Regions from separate parts of the Arthrobacter sp. FW306-1B-F12A genome, predicted to be linked through region 3. Evidence: riboswitches for the same ligand, from Rfam matches in the RefSeq annotation. Region 3 holds a riboswitch; each other region holds the start of a gene.
The links. Region 3 has a riboswitch for S-adenosylmethionine ahead of AC3WJU_RS00190 (aminotransferase class V-fold PLP-dependent enzyme). Riboswitches for the same ligand answer to the same signal wherever they lie in the genome.
Positions count from the first base shown of each region.

Region 1: it holds a riboswitch for S-adenosylmethionine, as region 3 does, so the genes downstream of both, AC3WJU_RS19510 (DUF1737 domain-containing protein) here and AC3WJU_RS00190 (aminotransferase class V-fold PLP-dependent enzyme) in region 3, are expected to answer to the same signal.
Region 2: it holds a riboswitch for S-adenosylmethionine, as region 3 does, so the genes downstream of both, AC3WJU_RS04595 (hypothetical protein) here and AC3WJU_RS00190 (aminotransferase class V-fold PLP-dependent enzyme) in region 3, are expected to answer to the same signal.
Region 4: it holds a riboswitch for S-adenosylmethionine, as region 3 does, so the genes downstream of both, metX (homoserine O-acetyltransferase MetX) here and AC3WJU_RS00190 (aminotransferase class V-fold PLP-dependent enzyme) in region 3, are expected to answer to the same signal.

Region 1 is NZ_JBYSXD010000054.1:23,195-27,314, reverse strand. It holds gene ocd (ornithine cyclodeaminase) at 1-934, opposite strand, end outside; gene AC3WJU_RS19520 (Lrp/AsnC family transcriptional regulator) at 1,094-1,525, opposite strand; gene AC3WJU_RS19515 (hypothetical protein) at 1,581-1,940, shown strand; SAM riboswitch class IV at 2,045-2,157, shown strand; gene AC3WJU_RS19510 (DUF1737 domain-containing protein) at 2,168-2,425, shown strand; gene AC3WJU_RS19505 (rhodanese-like domain-containing protein) at 2,422-2,832, shown strand; gene AC3WJU_RS19500 (O-succinylhomoserine sulfhydrylase) at 2,833-4,041, shown strand; gene AC3WJU_RS19495 (glutamate--cysteine ligase 2) at 4,038-4,120, opposite strand, start outside.
Region 2 is NZ_JBYSXD010000005.1:131,835-135,954, reverse strand. It holds gene AC3WJU_RS04605 (VIT1/CCC1 transporter family protein) at 1-556, opposite strand, end outside; gene AC3WJU_RS04600 (hypothetical protein) at 905-1,093, shown strand; gene AC3WJU_RS04595 (hypothetical protein) at 1,119-1,439, opposite strand; SAM riboswitch class IV at 1,454-1,573, opposite strand; gene AC3WJU_RS04590 (sodium:solute symporter family protein) at 1,655-3,187, opposite strand; gene AC3WJU_RS04585 (helix-turn-helix domain-containing protein) at 3,491-4,066, shown strand.
Region 3 is NZ_JBYSXD010000001.1:32,991-37,110, forward strand. It holds gene AC3WJU_RS00185 (class I SAM-dependent methyltransferase) at 1-773, opposite strand, end outside; gene AC3WJU_RS00190 (aminotransferase class V-fold PLP-dependent enzyme) at 825-2,237, opposite strand; SAM riboswitch class IV at 2,273-2,385, opposite strand; gene hisN (histidinol-phosphatase) at 2,547-3,359, opposite strand; gene rsgA (ribosome small subunit-dependent GTPase A) at 3,419-4,120, opposite strand, start outside.
Region 4 is NZ_JBYSXD010000031.1:33,247-37,366, forward strand. It holds gene AC3WJU_RS14995 (S8 family peptidase) at 1-1,632, opposite strand, end outside; SAM riboswitch class IV at 1,848-1,963, shown strand; gene metX (homoserine O-acetyltransferase MetX) at 1,977-3,098, shown strand; gene AC3WJU_RS15005 (hypothetical protein) at 3,100-3,492, opposite strand; partial or broken gene AC3WJU_RS15010 (SGNH/GDSL hydrolase family protein) at 3,558-4,120, opposite strand, start outside.

The sequences.
Region 1 (4,120 bases), on a different contig from region 3:
CCTCAACGGCGTCGCGGAGATACCTCAAGGCGGAAAAGTCCTCGATCGCGAAGCCCACGGAATCGAATATCGTGATTTGGTCCTTGGAGGTCCGGCCCGGAGCGTGCCCGGCCAGGACCTGCCAGAATTCGGTGACGGGAAAATCGGCGGACATTTGCTGGATCTCGCCTTCAATCCGCGTCTGGGGATCGTATTCCACAAAGACGTCACCGAGGCCGAGGATGGCAGCGTCGAGTTCAGTCTTCCCTGGGCAGTCGCCTCCGATCGCGTTGATGTGGACTCCGGGCGAAACCTGGTCTGCTGTCAGGATCGTGGCATTGGCCTTGTCCGCCGTGCATGTGGTGACGACGTCGGCGCCCTCCACTGCATGGGCCGCCGAGTCTGCGATGGTGATGTCGAAGCCGAGGGGAGCCATGTTCCGGACGAACTTCTCCATCGCTGCCGGGTCCGTGTCCCAGATCCTCACACTGTTTATACCCAGGGCCGCCCGGAAGGCCAGCGCCTGAAACTCCGATTGGGTTCCGGTTCCGATCATCGCCATGATCCGGGCATCGGGGCGCGCGAGCTTCTTAGCGACCATGCCGGACGTGGCCGCCGTCCGCAACGCTGTCAGCACTGTCATCTCCGCAAGGAACGTCGGGTAGCCGTTGTGGACGTCGGACAGGACACCGAAAGCTGTCACGGTCTGGAAGCCGCGCGCGGGATTCGAGGGGTGTCCGTTTACATACTTGAAGCCGTAGGTTTCCTGGTCGCTGGTGGGCATCAGCTCGATGACGCCAAATGGCGTGTGGCTTGCCACTCGCGGAGTCTTGTCAAAAGATTCCCACCGCTGGAAGTCGTCTTCCAGGTACTGCATCATCTCCGAGATGACGGTCTCCGGGCCCCGTCCGGCCGTCCAACGAACCATATTGCGGACATCGACAAAGCGCGTCATGTGCGCTCCTTTCCCTCATAAGCACTGTTGCTACGAGGCTACGGAGCGGCGATATGCATCCACAATTGCCAAAGTACGTACTTTTCATTGAAAACATGCACAAAATGATGACTGCTTATGCACACAATGATCAACGGCAGGCGCCCGTCATAAAAGCGACTATCGCAGGACGGAACTGAGCAGCAGGCTCGTCTCGCTATTGACGATCCCCTCGATCCCGCGGATCCTGCCCAACACCTGGTCAAAGTCGCTGAGGCTCTCCGTGCGCAACTCGGCCACGAGATCCCAACCGCCGTTCGTGGTGTGTAGCGCCCAAATCTCGGGAAGTCCGCGGAGTTGGCGAATGACCTTGTCCGCCGACCTTCCCTCCACGGCAATGAGCGCAATGGCCCGGATCGCAAGTGGATCCACCTCGTCGCGCACCCTCGCGGTGAAGCCAACGATGGTCCCCGAGGAGACAAGACGCTCAAGCCGGCTATTCACGGTGGCCCGAGCAACGCCCAGCTTGCGCGCAAGGCTCGCCACGGAGGCCCTGCCGTCCTCCCGGAGAGCGGAGAGGAGCTGGCGGTCAAGGTCGGTGAGTGCTGCCATAAAGATAAACGTATCGCCCATTCCCCAAGCGGGCCTGAGTCCGTAGGGTATCGACATGAGCATCTACATCAGCCCCGACTCTGCTGCATGGTCCCTGACGGCCATGGCGACTGGTGCGTCAGCGGGATCAATCGATGATGCAAATGGCATGTCCAACCTGGTGAAGGAAATCTACGAGACAGAAGGTTTCGAAGCCTTGTCGGGTGTGGTTTTTGCATTGGCTCATCACAACAGCCTCTCGCTGCATGCACTCGCCACGGCCACCGGGATATCCGTCCACGAACTGCTGGAAATCCGGAAGCATCAAGGTTCCACTTTTCATCACTCCCCTACGGCAGTAGCGTCGCGGTTCGACGCCATTCCACCCCGGATCCAGGCGAGCCTGGAACCGCTGCCCAATGAAACCGAGTCCTAGGACGCTGGCACCCCAGCCCTCGCCAGCCTGGCTGCCGTCCGGTTACGGAACATGACGACGGCCGGTGATGCAGGCCGCCGTCGTGGATGTTATTTTTCTTCTTGAGTAATGAGCACCAGCGTGAAGCCCTGACTTGCTGGTCGGCAACCCTCTCTCCGGCGGGGTGCCTCAGGTGACTACTCGGCGTATCGACACTTTCGAACTGCAAGCGTGACTGAGGAGCACCAATGCCTGAACCCACCGAAGAAAAACTCTCGTACCGTCTCATCACGGGCCCTGACACCAAGGAATTCTGCGAGCGGATCTCCACCGCCCTCGCGGAGGGATACGTGTTGCACGGCAGCCCGGCCGCGACCTTCAACGGCACGGACGTAATCGTGGCACAGGCCATCGTCCTGCCCGCGGCAATCGCAAGCGCAGATGCCGCCGTTGCCAATGCGGTGGATCAGCTTGATGAAGAGTTCGACGGCGAGGGCCACGCATGAGCTACGCAGGCGACCTCAGCCCGCACGACGCCTGGGCCAAGCTTGAGCAGGGCGCCATCCTGGTGGACGTCCGCACCGAAGGCGAGTGGGCACACATCGGCATCCCGGACACCAAAGCCACCGAGAACGATCCCCTGTTCATCCAGTGGAACCTGGCCGGAGGCATCCCCAACACCCGTTTCATCGAAGAGTTGACGCAGCAGGCCCCGGAGGCGGATGGCACCGAACTGGTTTTCCTCTGCCGCTCCGGACAGCGCTCCATCGCCGCCGCGATTGCCGCCACCCAGGCCGGCTACACCTCCTACAACGTCCTCGAGGGCTTTGAGGGCGAGCCGGACCGCTACGGCGAGCGAACCGTGAACGGCTGGAAAAACCGTGGACTTCCGACGAACCTGGGGAACATCTAAGTGACTTTCAACCCTGACGCCGCCAGCTGGAGCCCTGACACCCAGGCCGTCCGCGGCGGTCTTGACCGTACCAACTTCCAGGAAACGTCCGAGGCCGTCTTCCTGAACTCCGGCTTCGTCTACGAGTCCGCTGCAGCCGCCGAGCGAGCATTTACGGGCGAGGACGAACGCTTCGTCTACTCCCGTTACGGCAACCCCTCCGTAGCTACCTTCCAGGAGCGCCTCCGCCTGCTCGAAGGCACCGAAGCGTGCTTCGCGACGGCGTCGGGCATGTCCGCTGTCTTCACCGCCCTCGGTGCGTTGCTTGCTGCCGGTGACCGCGTAGTTGCCGCCCGCTCGCTCTTCGGCTCCTGTTTCGTCATCCTCAATGAGATCCTGCCGCGCTGGGGCGTCGAGACCGTCTTCGTCGACGGGCCTGACTTGGACCAGTGGCGTGCCGCCCTGTCCGAGCCGACAACGGCAGTGTTCTTCGAGTCGCCGTCGAACCCCATGCAGGAAATCGTGGACATCGCCGCGGTGAGCGAGCTGGCCCACGCGGCCGGCGCCACGGTGGTCGTCGACAACGTCTTCGCCACTCCCCTCCTGCAGCGCTGCGGCGATCTCGGAGCAGACGTGATTGTCTACTCAGGCACCAAGCACATCGACGGCCAGGGCCGGGTCCTCGGCGGAGCGATCCTGGGCACCAAGGAGTTCATCGACGGTCCCGTCAAGCAGCTCATGCGGCACACCGGTCCTTCGCTTTCCGCGTTCAACGCCTGGGTCCTGACCAAGGGCCTGGAGACGATGGCGCTGCGTGTCAACCACTCCTCGGCGTCTGCGTTGCGGATCGCCGAGTGGCTCGAGGAACAGCCGGCCATCAGCTGGGTCAAGTACCCGCTGCTGAAGTCGCACCCGCAGTTCGAGCTCGCCGCAAAGCAAATGAAGGCCGGCGGAACTGTGCTCACCTTCGAGCTGCTCCCCTCCGCGGGGCGATCGGCGAAGGAGGCCGCTTTCGCGCTGCTGGACGGGCTCGCCGTCATCGACATCTCGAACAACCTCGGCGACTCCAAGTCCCTCATCACCCATCCCGCCACCACCACGCACCGTGCCATGGGTCCGGAAGGCCGCGCGGCAATTGGCCTGAGCGACGGCGTCGTGCGGCTTTCGGTGGGGCTGGAGGATGTGGACGATCTCATCGGGGACCTCGAGCGGGCCCTCAAGCAGGTCTAGCCGGGCGCTTCGCGCCAGTCCTGGCGCACCCAGGTGAGGACGGGTTGCGGCTTGGTGTCGCTCTCGTCCCTCTCTGAGC
Region 2 (4,120 bases), on a different contig from region 3:
CTGCCAGCAGGCCGGCGATGCCGCTGAACAGGACCACAGTGGCGGGGACGCCGGTGGCCGCCATGCCCATCACGAGTGAAAGGTTGCTGACAAGGCCGTCGTTGGCGCCGAATACGGCCGCGCGGAAAGTGCCGGACAACCTGTTGCGGCCGCGCGTCGCCAGGCCGCGGACTACTTCCTCGTGGATCTGTTCGTCAGCCGCCATGGCGCGGGTCGCTGCTGGATCCTTGGCGTAAGGCGAGCGGCCTTCAGCCCTTTGGGCGAGGGCCAGCACGAACACTGATCCAAAGTTCCGGGCGAGGAAGCCGAGCATTTGGCTTCGGATCGAGGCCGCCTTCGGCATGCCGGCATGTTCCCCGAGGAGCTTGAGCCAGTGTGCCTCGTGGCGGCCCTCGGCCTCTGCGAGTGCCAACAGGATTTCGCGTTCCTCGCCGTCGCGGCGCTGCGCCAGTTGGCGGTACACGGCGGCCTCGGCCCGCTCGTCCGCCAAGTACTGACGCCAGCGCTTGATGTCCGACGACGACGGGGGAGTCTTGGGGGCCGCTTCATCTTGCAATGGACTGCTTTGGTCCGAGGGATTGTCGGGATGCGCGTTGTCTGGATCTGTCGGGTTCTGTGGATCTGCGTGCGGGTGCACCGGGACTCCTGGGTTGCTGGGGCGGGCTTCATCGCCTCATTGCGGCTCCACTCTATCGCCAATTTCCGCGGTTTTTCGGCTGGCAATCCTCACTGGACGGTTTAGGCGCACCTCAAAAACGGGAGGCTCCCGGGAGGCCTTGACCGCGGCTGGGGGCAGTGCTGGGATGGATGGACAGGGTCCACGAATTGGCGGGGTAGCGTGGTGACCGGCTGCCTCATGTGCCTGTGCGATGGGCTCAGCGGCACGTCGAACGGAGGTTGCACCATGGACAGCACCGAAACCCACGCCCGCCACCCCGACCGTCCCACGGTCGAGGCCGATCCCGCCTACGACTACAGCGAAGACCTTGAGGTGGACGAGGACTGGGAGGAACAATCCGAGGTCCTCGACGACGACGAACGGGTGGTTCCGCTCGACGCAGAGGAACACCGCGAGGACGAAGAGTTCGAATAGCCCCGGGCTCGCTAAACCCGGGGAGCTAAAACGCGCTCAGGATGAAGTGCCTCTGCACGCCTGCCCGGTGCCCGGTTGCCGCCACCGTCAGGGTGAGTTTCCGTGTGGCGGGGAACCAGCGGGCGGGCTGGACCGCTTTTGAAAGGGCTTGGGTGATGAGCCGCGGCTCATGGTGCCAATAGCGTTCCAGGTTTCCGTCCACGACGAACGTGACGGAGCCTTGGGAGAGGTCGACGCCGGGAATCACCCGGACGAATTCGTCCACCCGGCGGGGGCGGGGCGACAAGAGGGTGCTGGGCTGGGTGGTGCGGTCGGCTATGGCGGTGGCGCCGTTTTCGAAAGGCATGGCCTTCTCCTGTGGAGTTGCTCTTGCCCGTTCGGTTGTCTCTGGTCCGAGCCGGGCCGCTTCTTCATCCGAACCACCCGTGAACATGGGGTTGGCGTGTGGCAAGTCGGAGCTTGGCGCCACATCTCTTGAAGCTCTTCCTACTGTACATGCGACGGCGGCGCCGCACCCCGGAAAAAGGTGCGGCGCCGCCGTCGTACTTGACTCTGTGAAACTTAGTGGCTGGCCACCGGGTGGGCCTCCAGCGGGAGTTCCTCGGTGACTCCTCCGGCGACGCGACGGTCCCATGCTTCGCGGACCTCGGGCTCTGTGGGAGGCGTCAGCAGCGAGACCACGACGTACACCAGCAACGAGGCTCCGAGGCCCCAGTAGATGGGATCGTTGGCGTAGACGCCGTCTTCGCTGGGAATGATTCCCGTGGCATAGGCGATCAGCAGGGCCAGTGTGAGTACGGACCCCACGGCCATGGACCAGGCCGCGGCAATACCGGTGCCCCGCTTCCAGACCAGGCCACCCAGGATGGCAACCAGCAGGCCGCCCACCAGGATGTCGTAGGCGATGGTCAGGGCGACCACGACGTCTTGCGCCGCCATGGATATCAACACGGCCACGATGCCCAGTCCGAGGACCCAGTAGCGGTTGGCCTTGACGTCGTGCTCGGGGTTCTCGGTGTCGTCGGTGTTGATGGTCTTGCCGAACCAGCTGGCCACGAACGGGACCACGTCGGCGCGGGCAACGGTGGCCGCGGCGATGAGGGCTCCGGAAGCGGTGGACATCATGGCCGCGACTGCTGCGGCCATCACGAGGCCGCCGATGCCGATCGGCAGGATGTGCGTGGCAACCTCGGCGTAGACGACGTCCTTGCCGAGGGCCTTCACGTCGATGTTGGGCAGTGCCACGCGGGCGGCAAGGCCGATCAATGCGCCGGCGACGCCGTACAGGACGCAGTAGATGCCCGCGGTGGCACCGCCCCAACGGGCCACCTTGGGAGTCTTGGCGGTGAAGACGCGCTGCCAGATGTCCTGGCCGATCAGCAGGCCCAGGGTGTAGACCACGAAGTACGTGATGATGGTTTGTGCTCCGATGCCGTCCAACTGGAAGAAGCTGGCGTCAACGCGGGCACGGATGCCATCGAAGCCGCCTGCGGCGTTCAGGACGAACGGGAGCATGAGGAAGAAGATGCCCACGGTCTTGATGATGAACTGCACCTGGTCGGCGAGGGTGATGGACCACATGCCGCCGATCGTTGAGTAGACCAGGACGATGGCGCCGCCGACGGCGATGGCGAGCCAGCGCTCCCAGCCGAAGAGGACAACGAAGATGGTGGCGTAGGCGCCCGTGGACGTGGCGCACAACATCAGGGTGTAGGCGAGCATGACGATGCCGGAAGTCTGTGTGGCGCGCTGTCCGTAACGCAGGCTCAGCATCTGGGAGACCGTGTAGATCTTCAGCCGCTGGATGGTGCCGGCGAAAAGCAGGCTCAGGAGGAGCACGCCCGAACCGATCGCGACAACCAGCCACATGCCGGAGACGCCGAACTTGTAGCCGAGGCCGACGCCGCCAACCGTCGATGCGCCGCCGAGGACGACTGCGGCCATGGTGCCGGTGTAGAGCATCGGACCGAGGCGGCGTCCTGCCACGAGGAAGTCGCTGTTGTTCTTGGTGCGCGACTTGCCCCACCAGCCGAAGGCCAGCATGGCGAGCAAATACACCACCACGATCGCAATATTGATGAACGAAGAGTCCACGGTTGGCTCCTGAAAGTGATGCGCAGAGCCCTTGGGGATTCCGACGCCGGTCCGCTGGGTTTCGTTGCGGGTTGCGGAAGGTCTCTGCGCTGGTGATTGGGGAGAGTAGTCTGTGATGTATGCCTCACAAACAACACTTGTTGCCTATGAGGATACGTAGTGATGCGAGTAACAGTCAAGGTGCTGTCTCGCCCAGCGGACTCATCGGCGCTCCTCCAGCTTGCCAAAGGCCCTGCCGCGCGGGCGATCCGGCTACTATTGCTGCAATGACAGGGCCGCAGAAACGGCCTGAAAGGTTCGTGAATGAAGGCTCTCCCCGTTGAACCGAGCAATGTCCCCGTTGCCATCGGTTCCAGAATCCGTGCCGCCCGCCAATCGCAGCGGCTCACCATCGAGCAGGTTGCCGACGCCACCGGCCTGACCAAAGGGTTCCTGAGCCGGGTGGAACGTGACCTGACATCGCCGTCGGTCGCTTCCCTTGTGACGCTTTGCCAAGTTCTTTCAGTCTCCATCGGCGATCTTTTCGCCGCACCTGAGACGCACCTGACGCGGCGCGACGATGGGCCCCGGATTTCGCTTGGCGGCCAGGGAATCGTGGAGCGGCTCCTGACCGCCCGGTCGGAACGACGGCTGCAGATCCTACAGGCTTCCATCGAGCCCCGCGGCCGGGGAGAAGCCGAGCTTTACGCCGTCGATTGCGACGTCGACGTCCTGCACGTGGTCAAGGGCCGCATCAAATTGATCCTCACCAACGAGGAGTACGAACTCGAAGAGGGGGACACGCTGTCCTTCCCGGGCCGCGAGCCGCACACCTGGGTCAATCCAACCGACGAGCCCGTTGAAGTGCTCTGGATCCTGGTGCCGGCAGCCAGCCGCTGACGCCGGCACTTTGCGATACGGGACCGCCTGTGGCCGACACGCGGCGTAACACGC
Region 3 (4,120 bases):
GCTTTCCGCGCCCGCCAGCTCTGCGTGAGATAGGGCAAGGGGATGACCTCGCCCTCGGCATGGCCCAGATGCTCGAAAAGGTACCACTCGAGATTGCCCGTCACCTTGGCCCGGGTGGTCTCATTCGCCCTCAGGTAGTAACTGCGCGACTTCACGAGTTCGAGGATGTCCGCCGGAGTCACGGGATCCTCCCAACGCGTCGCATGGCTTTCGAGGCCGGCGAACTCCCGGCCCACCACAGGCCGGAAGTCCGGTTTGTGGACATCGCCGGCATGCATGATGCGAGACAAACGATGGACCCAGGGCACCGACGTGTCCAGCTGGTTCCAGATCAAGCCGATCACCCCCTGGGGCCGAAGGATCCGGGCGATCTCGGTGCTGGCGGCGAGGGGATCGCACCAGTGCCAGGCCTGCGCAACGCTGACGACGTCGAATGCTGAGTCCGCCAGTCCAGTTGCCTCGGCCGTGCCCTCCAGGGCGATCACTTGTGGATACGTTTTGCGCAGTTGCGTGAGCATGTCCGTGGAGGGGTCCACTGCGGACACCGCCAGCCCGCGCTCGACGAGGAGCGATGTGAACTTTCCGGTGCCCGCGCCGATGTCTGCCGCGTCCCGCGCGCCTTCCGGCAGCAGCCAGTCAGCTGAATCCGCGGGGTATCCGGGCCGGACACGGTCATAGTGCTCTCCGCCGTCCTGGAAACTCTGACCGAGTTCAAGGCGCCGTTCCTCATAGAGCTTGGGGCCGGCTGACGTGCCTTTGGGTCGCGGGGCCACGCGGAAACTCCTTCGTAGGACAGGAAAAAATACCCTACGAATCTACCGCAATCAGTCGGTGCTGCACGGAGCTGCGCCCGCGGTCCCGGGAGTGTTGGGAGCCCATTCCGGGTAGCTGCGGTGATCGTTCGCGGGCACCCAACGGCCGGCGTCCACCACGTAGTCCCAACCGAGGCCATTGCTCTTGAGCGCCTGGATGCCCGCGATGAGCCGGGTGGCGTCTTCCAAACGCGACCCTACGCCGAAACTGGCCCGGAGGGATCCGGAGGGAAGGCCGAGGCGCTTGAGCAGCGGGTGGGCGCAGAAGCGCCCGTCGCGCAGGCCAATGCCGTGCTCGGCCGCGAGATAGGCCGCCACAAGTCCGGCGTCGTAGCCCTGGAGCGAGAAGTTCACGACGCCGATGGTGTCCTCGGGATCCGTGTCGCTGAAGATCTGGTGCACGGTCACGCCGTCGATTTCCTTGAGGCCTTCGACCAGGTGTGAGCGGATGGCGGCCTCGTGGGCGTGCCATTCGTCGTGGTCGAGGCTGGCGATGACTTGTGTGGCCCGGGCGAGGGTGGCCGCACCGAGAACGTTCGGCGAGCCGCCTTCGTGCCTGGCCGGTCCAGTGGCCCAGCTGACGGAATCGAGGCGTGCCTCCCGGACGGCGCCGCCTCCTGCCAGATGCGGCGTGCCGGCGTCGAGCCAGTCGGGACGGCCCACCAGGACACCCGCGCCGAACGGTGCATAAAGCTTGTGCCCCGAGAAAACCAAGTAGTCGACATCCGCGGCGGCGATGTTGATGCGGCGATGCGGGGCAAGTTGCGCCGCGTCCACCACAATCCGCGCCCCGAATTCGTGGGCCAAGGCAGCTAGTTCCTTGATGGGCAGGATTTCGCCGGTCACATTCGACGCGCCGGTGACAGCCAGGAGGCTGACGCCACCATGGGAGAGGGCTGTGCGGACATTGGCTACGGTCTCCGACAAGGTTTCCGCGGCAACAATGCTTCGGTGGGGGACGCCTTGCCACGGCAGCAGGTTTGCGTGGTGCTCGATGTCCAGGTAAAGGACTTCGTCGTTGTGCTTGCCGTCTGTGACCGGCAGGCAGCCGGCCAGGAGATTGAGGGAATCGGTGGTGTTGCGCGTGAAAATGACGGAATCGTCCGGCCGTCCGCCAACAAAGTCACGGACGATGTTGCGGGCGTTTTCGTAGACGGAGGTGCTGATTTGGGAGGCGTAGCCTGCGCCGCGGTGCACACTCGCGTAGTACGGCAGGATCTCGTTGAGGTACGCGGAAACAACCGTCAGGGCAGGTGCGGATGCGCCGTAGTCAAGGTTGGCGTAGCGGATGTGGCCGCCCTGGATCAGGGGTGCCTGCAACTCCGCGCCGGTGACCGCGGCCAGCGGGCGGGATGCCCGAGGCAGCTGCTGTGCGGTTTCGTGGTGCTGCGAAAGAGCCGTAGAAGTAATTGTGGCTGTGCTCATGGGACCTCACTCAAGAGGGACCCCTGCGTGCAGGGGGTCCGCGCTTGCCGCATCCGTTCCGGACCGGCCGGGTCGTCACCCGGGGCACCCCGCCGCGATGGAGGGTTGCCGGCCAGCAAACCGGGGTTTCGCGCTGGCACTCGTGACCTGTAAAGAGAGTAGGACACCGGCGAGGCGGGTTCCAATGTGACCGCGATTGTTAAGCGGTTTGTTACACCGCCCGAAAAATGTGCCTTCAGCCGAAGAAAAAGCAGCGGACGCCCCCAAAAGGGGGCGTCCGCCGTCGTTTATTCAGTGAACAGGAGGGGACTACAGAAGGTCGTCGAGTTCGGGGTTGAGCCTCTTGAGGACCTCGGAATGGAGGATCGAGTTAGTGGCGACGGCGTTTCCGCCGAAGGGGCCGTCCGCGCCATCCAGGGATGTGAAGCGTCCGCCGGCCTCGGTGACGATCGGCACTAGGGCGGCCATGTCGTAGACCTGGAGTTCCGGTTCGGCGGCGATGTCCACGGCGCCCTCGGCAACGAGGCAGTAGGACCAGAAATCGCCGTACGCACGGCTGCGCCAGACATCGTTCTCGAGGCCCAGGAAGTTGTCCAGCTTCCCGTGCTGCTTCCACTCGGAAAGCTCGGAGTAGGAAAGCGAGGCGTCTTCGAGCCGGGACACGTTGGAAACTTTCAACCGGGTGGCTGCGGCCAGCGACCGGCCCATGTAGGCGCCGGAGCCCTTGGCCGCCCACCAACGCTTGCCGAGCGCCGGAGCGCTCACGAGCCCCACTACTACTTCGCCCTCGTCCACGAGGGCGATGAGCGTAGCCCAGACGGGTACGCCGCGCACGAAGTTCTTGGTCCCATCGATGGGATCGATGATCCAACGCCTCGAGCCGTGGCCCGTGCTGCCGAATTCTTCGCCGAGGACGGCGTCGCGGGGGCGGGAGCGGGAGAGCTGCCCGCGTATTGCTTCCTCGGCGGCTTTGTCGGCATCGGTGACTGGGCTCAGGTCGGGTTTGGTCTCCACCTGGAGGTCCAGCGCCTTGAACCGCTCCATTGTCAGGGAATCGACGGAATCGGCCAGCACATGGGCTAGCCGCAGGTCGTCGTTGTAGCTCGAATCGGGTTGGGTCATGGTTCCAAACTACCGTCTATTCCCCGGTGAGCCGGGGAGGTAGGACGGCATGCGCTGAGTTAGTTGACCGTACCCAGTTCCTTGGCCTCTTGGGCTTCCATACGCGGGTCCGCACCAAGGAGCCTGCGGAGCGATGCGAGGCGGGCGGGGCCGGCCTCGCCCGCGTGGCCTTCGGCGACCCAGGAATCCAGCCCGCATCGAACGGCGGAGGCATCGTGCTTGCAACCCCGCTCGCACCTTTCCGTCCCCGGTTCCAGGTCCGGGAAGGCGTGCAGGATGCGGTCCGGGTTCACGTGGGCGAGGCCGAAAGAACGGATGCCGGGCGTATCGATGATCCAGCTTCCGCCAGGGGCGTCGCTGAGCTTCAGTGCGAGGGCAGAGGACGAGGTGTGGCGTCCGCGCCCCGTCACGGCGTTGACCCCGCCTGTGGCGCGCTCGGCCCCGGTGAGGGCGTTCACCATAGTGGACTTCCCGACGCCGGAATGGCCCAGGAGGACGGTGACCTTGCCGTCGAGGTAGTCCCGCAACTGGCCGACGGCGTCACTGTCGAGGCGGGCGGACAGGCCGTCGTCGGAGCGGGCGTCGATTCCGGAGGCGCCGGCGTCGGCCGTCCGGCTGATGATGATCGGGAAACCGAGGCTCACATAGTTGGCGAGTAGTTCCGTCGGATCTTTGACATCTGCTTTGGTGACGAGCAGCAGCGGCTCGATTCCGGCGTCGTACGCTGCCACCAAGGCGCGGTCGATGAATCCGGTGCGTGG
Region 4 (4,120 bases), on a different contig from region 3:
CAGCTGCCGGAACGGGGCCTGGGCGGAGAACGTCCCGGGAGCGGGCGACGCGCCAGGCGTGAGGGAGTAACCGGTGATGTCGGCGATGAGCTGGACCGTGCCGTTGGAGCTGTTCGTGAAGGAAATCGTGCCATCCGACCCCACCGGCGTGATCGCGAAATTCGGGACGATCTGCCCTGGGGCAAAATTCAGGTTCGAGGTCGCCGGACGATTTGTTCCGCCGGCGTACGCGGTGATGAAGCCGTTCGACGTCGGGTTGGCCACCGTGATGTTCATTGCGACAGCGGAAACTCCGGAAGCCGGGAGGCCGCCGCGTCCAGCAACCTTGACGCTGATCGTCTGTCCGGGGGCGACCGGCCCGTTGACGCCACCGGTCCCGTCCCGCGTGTCAAGCTGCCTGCAGGGGGTTGTAGCCGCAAATCCGCCCAACGGGTCTTGCGACGGCGAAAAGAGCGACGGGCTGACGTACAGCAGCCGGTTAGGCATGCAGTTTCCGGTCGACTGGACTATTCCGGCTGTTGCGCCGACGGTCAACGTTGCCGAGACCTGCGCGGGGCTCCACGAGGGATGCATGGCGAGGAGCATCGCGGCCGCTCCTGCCGCATGCGGAGAGGCCATCGAGGTTCCGTTCAGGACAGCCGTTGCGGTATTTGACGTCTGCCAATCCGAGGTGATCTGGACTCCTGGTGCGTACAGGTCGACGCAGGGACCGTAGTTGGAGAACGATGCCTGCCGGTCGAAGCTGTCGCTCGCGGCCACCGTGATCGCGGCAGCCACGCGGCTGGGGGACAGCGTGCACGCGTCCGTGCTGGAATTGCCGGCCGCCAAGGTGACGGTAATGCCGTTATTGATCGCGCCCTGGACAGCGTCGTCCAGGCTCTGGTTCGCAGGTCCGGAGAGGCTGAGGTTGGCGACGGCGGGTTGACCGGGCTGGTGCTGCTGGACCATCCAATCGAGGCCGGCTATGACGTCGGAGGAGTATCCCGTACCGTCGCAACCAAGGACCCGCACCGGCACGATGGTTGCCGACTTGGCCATGCCGTAGGTGCTGCCGGCCGTGATGCCTGCTACGTGCGTCCCGTGGCCGGCGTCGGGCATTGCCGGATCGGTGCAGGGGGCATTGGCGGGCTGCCCCGAGAAGGCACTCCACCCCGCGGTCACCCGACCGCCGAAGTCCACATGGGTGCCAAGCACCCCGTTGTCCACAATGTAGACCTGAACCCCGGCGCCGCTCGAAGGCGGGGTGTAGCTCCCGGACAAAGGGAGGGTGCGCTGATCGGTCCGGTCGAGGTTCCAGGGTGCCGGCGCTTGGGTGTCCGAAATCCGCACCGGCATATCCCGGTCCACCGATACAACCCGGCTCGACTTCGCCAACTCAGCGGCCTTCGCTGGCGTCGCCGTGACGACCGCGGCCTTCACGGCATGCGTGAACGTCTTGTCCACCGAGACTCCCTGGGAGTGCAGCTCCGCGGCCTTACCGTCAACGTCGGTGCCTTCGGCGTAGTGGACCACGTATCTGTCTTCGCCTGCTGCCGGAGTCGTGTCGGCGTGCGCCGGCAGCGGCACTCCCACGGTGAAACCTGATACCAGCAAGAACAGGGCTATCGGAACGACGCCGGATGGCTTTTTCACGAGCTTCAATCTTCCTGTGACGCACAGTGGCGGCGGAGACATCCGAAGGATGCAGACTGCTGCGCCCAATTCTATCTCCAGTCACACAGGCATCACCCGTCTCTTCAATTTCAGACATCTACAACCCCGGCTTCGTGAACAAAACGCGGCCAAGTGTCACAAAGCTGTCATAATCTTCGTCAGAAGGGGTCCGGTTTTCCTAGACTCTTCCCATAGGTCATGAGTGCCAGCGACAGCCCCGGCTTGCTGGCCGGCAACCCTCCTTTCGCGGCGGGGTGCCCCGGGTGAAGACCTGGCCCTTCGCTGTGTTGGCGGCGGGCAAGCGCGATGTGAGGTGTCGACGAATGACAATTGCTGCAACAGCCATACCCCTTTCAGGTACCCAGGACGGAACCCTCAAGTATGTTTCCGTAGGAGGGCTCGAACTGGAGGCCGGGGGTTTCCTCCCTGAGGTCGTCCTTGCGTACGAGACCTGGGGCCGGCTCGACGCCGACGCTTCCAACGCCGTCCTCGTGGAGCATGCACTGACCGGCAGCACCCATGTGGCCCGTGGCGAGAGCGACGAAGAAGGCTGGTGGGAGCAACTCGTTGGTCCCGGCGCCACCATCGACACGGACCGCTACTTCGTGGTCTCCGTCAACATCGTGGGAGGCTGCTACGGCAGCACCGGGCCGTCGTCGAGCGCTCCCGACGGCAAGCCGTGGGGCTCCCGCTTCCCGCTTGTGACCTTGCGGGACAGCACTGTAGCCGAAGCCCGGCTCGCCGACGCCTTGGGGATCCACAGCTGGCACACCGTGGTGGGCGGGTCCATGGGCGGTGCCCGCGCACTGGAATGGGCCGTCAGCTATCCGGACCGCGTCAAGCGATGTGCCGTGATTTCGATCGGGGCGTACAGCACTGCCGAACAGATTGCGTTCGCGCAGGCCCAGACGCTCGCCATCCGGCAGGACGCCGACTTCAAGGGCGGCGACTACTATGGCCAGGCCGCGCCCGAGGCGGGGCTGGCCCTCGCCCGGCGGATCGCCCACATCACCTACCGTTCGGCGGATGAACTGGACTTCCGCTTCGGCAGGAACGCCCAAGGCGGCGAGGCGCCCCTGCAGGCTGCGGCCTTAGGGGACCGGGGCCGCTACCAGGTGGAGAGCTACCTCGACCACCAGGGACGAAAGCTGGTCCAGCGCTTCGACGCCAACAGCTACATCGCCATCACCGAGGCGCTCATGAGCCACGACATCACTCGCGGCCGGGGCTCGTTGGAGGACGCGTTGTCCGTGGCCACGGCGAAGTTCTTCGTTGCCTCGGTGGACTCGGACCGGCTCTATTTCCCGGAACAATCGCACGAGCTGGCCAAGGCCTTGCCCGGAGAAGTCCCCGTTCATGTGATCGAGGCGCCCATCGGGCACGACGGTTTCCTCACCGAGATCGGCCAGCTCGGCCCCCAGCTGCGGGAGGCGTTCTTCGGCTGAATCAGCCGTTCATGATCTCCTGGCGGAGCTTCATGTAGTCCTCCATGGCAATTTTCCCGTCGCTGTACTCCTGGTCGAGTTCGGCCAGCTTCCGTGCCCGGTAGCCTTGCGGCGCGCTGTCCGGCTGGGGCGCGCTGTTCGCTTGCGGAGTAGCCGACGACGGCGGAGCGGCCTGAGGGGCGGGCATTCCCACCGGGGGTTGCGGCTCAGCCGGGAAGATGACCGGGGGTTGCTCCGGGTATCCGACGGGGTAGTGCTGTGGAGGATAGGGCTGCCCGGGGTAATCCTGCGGAGGGAAGTCCCGGAGCCTGCGCTGGCGCGATCGGTTGTACATGCGGATCCCCATGGGAATCAGCCAAGAGCAGACGATGATCCAGAAGATCACATTGTTCACGGTGGAGGGCCTCCCTAGTCTTTCACCAGCTTAGCCCCGCTTCCTGTGACCCACAGGGGTCCGGTTCAGCTCCGGGGCAGGATGGTGTCGGCAGGACCGAAGACGGGTCCCGGCGTCGGGCGTTTCGGCAGGATGCCGTCGCCGGAGGAGCGGTGCCGGATCCGGCGGATGACCCACGGGACAAAATACTCCCGTGCCCATACGAGGTCGCCCGAGCGGGCCTCGCGCCAACTCCGCTGGGGGAGTGGCTTGGGGAACAGCGGCTCGAGGTTGTGCGGCACGTTGAGTGAATCGAGGACCATCGCCGCGATGGTGTGATGGCCGAGCGGCGAGAAGTGCAGGCGGTCTTCGTCCCACATCTGGGAGTTGGAGAGTTGCCGCAGGGACCACATATCGGCGATCACGGCATCGTGGCGGGCGGCCACCGTGCGGAGGTTTTCGTTGTAGATGGCCACTTTGCCGCGGATCCGGCCGAGGACCGATGACGCGGTGTCCGGACCGTTGAAGAGAACCACGGTGGCGCCGTCGGAACTCAGGGTCTGCACTGCGGCATCGAGTTTCTCGGCCAAGGCGTCGGGATCGCCGCCGGGACGGATGAGGTCGTTGCCGCCTGCGGAGATGCTCACGA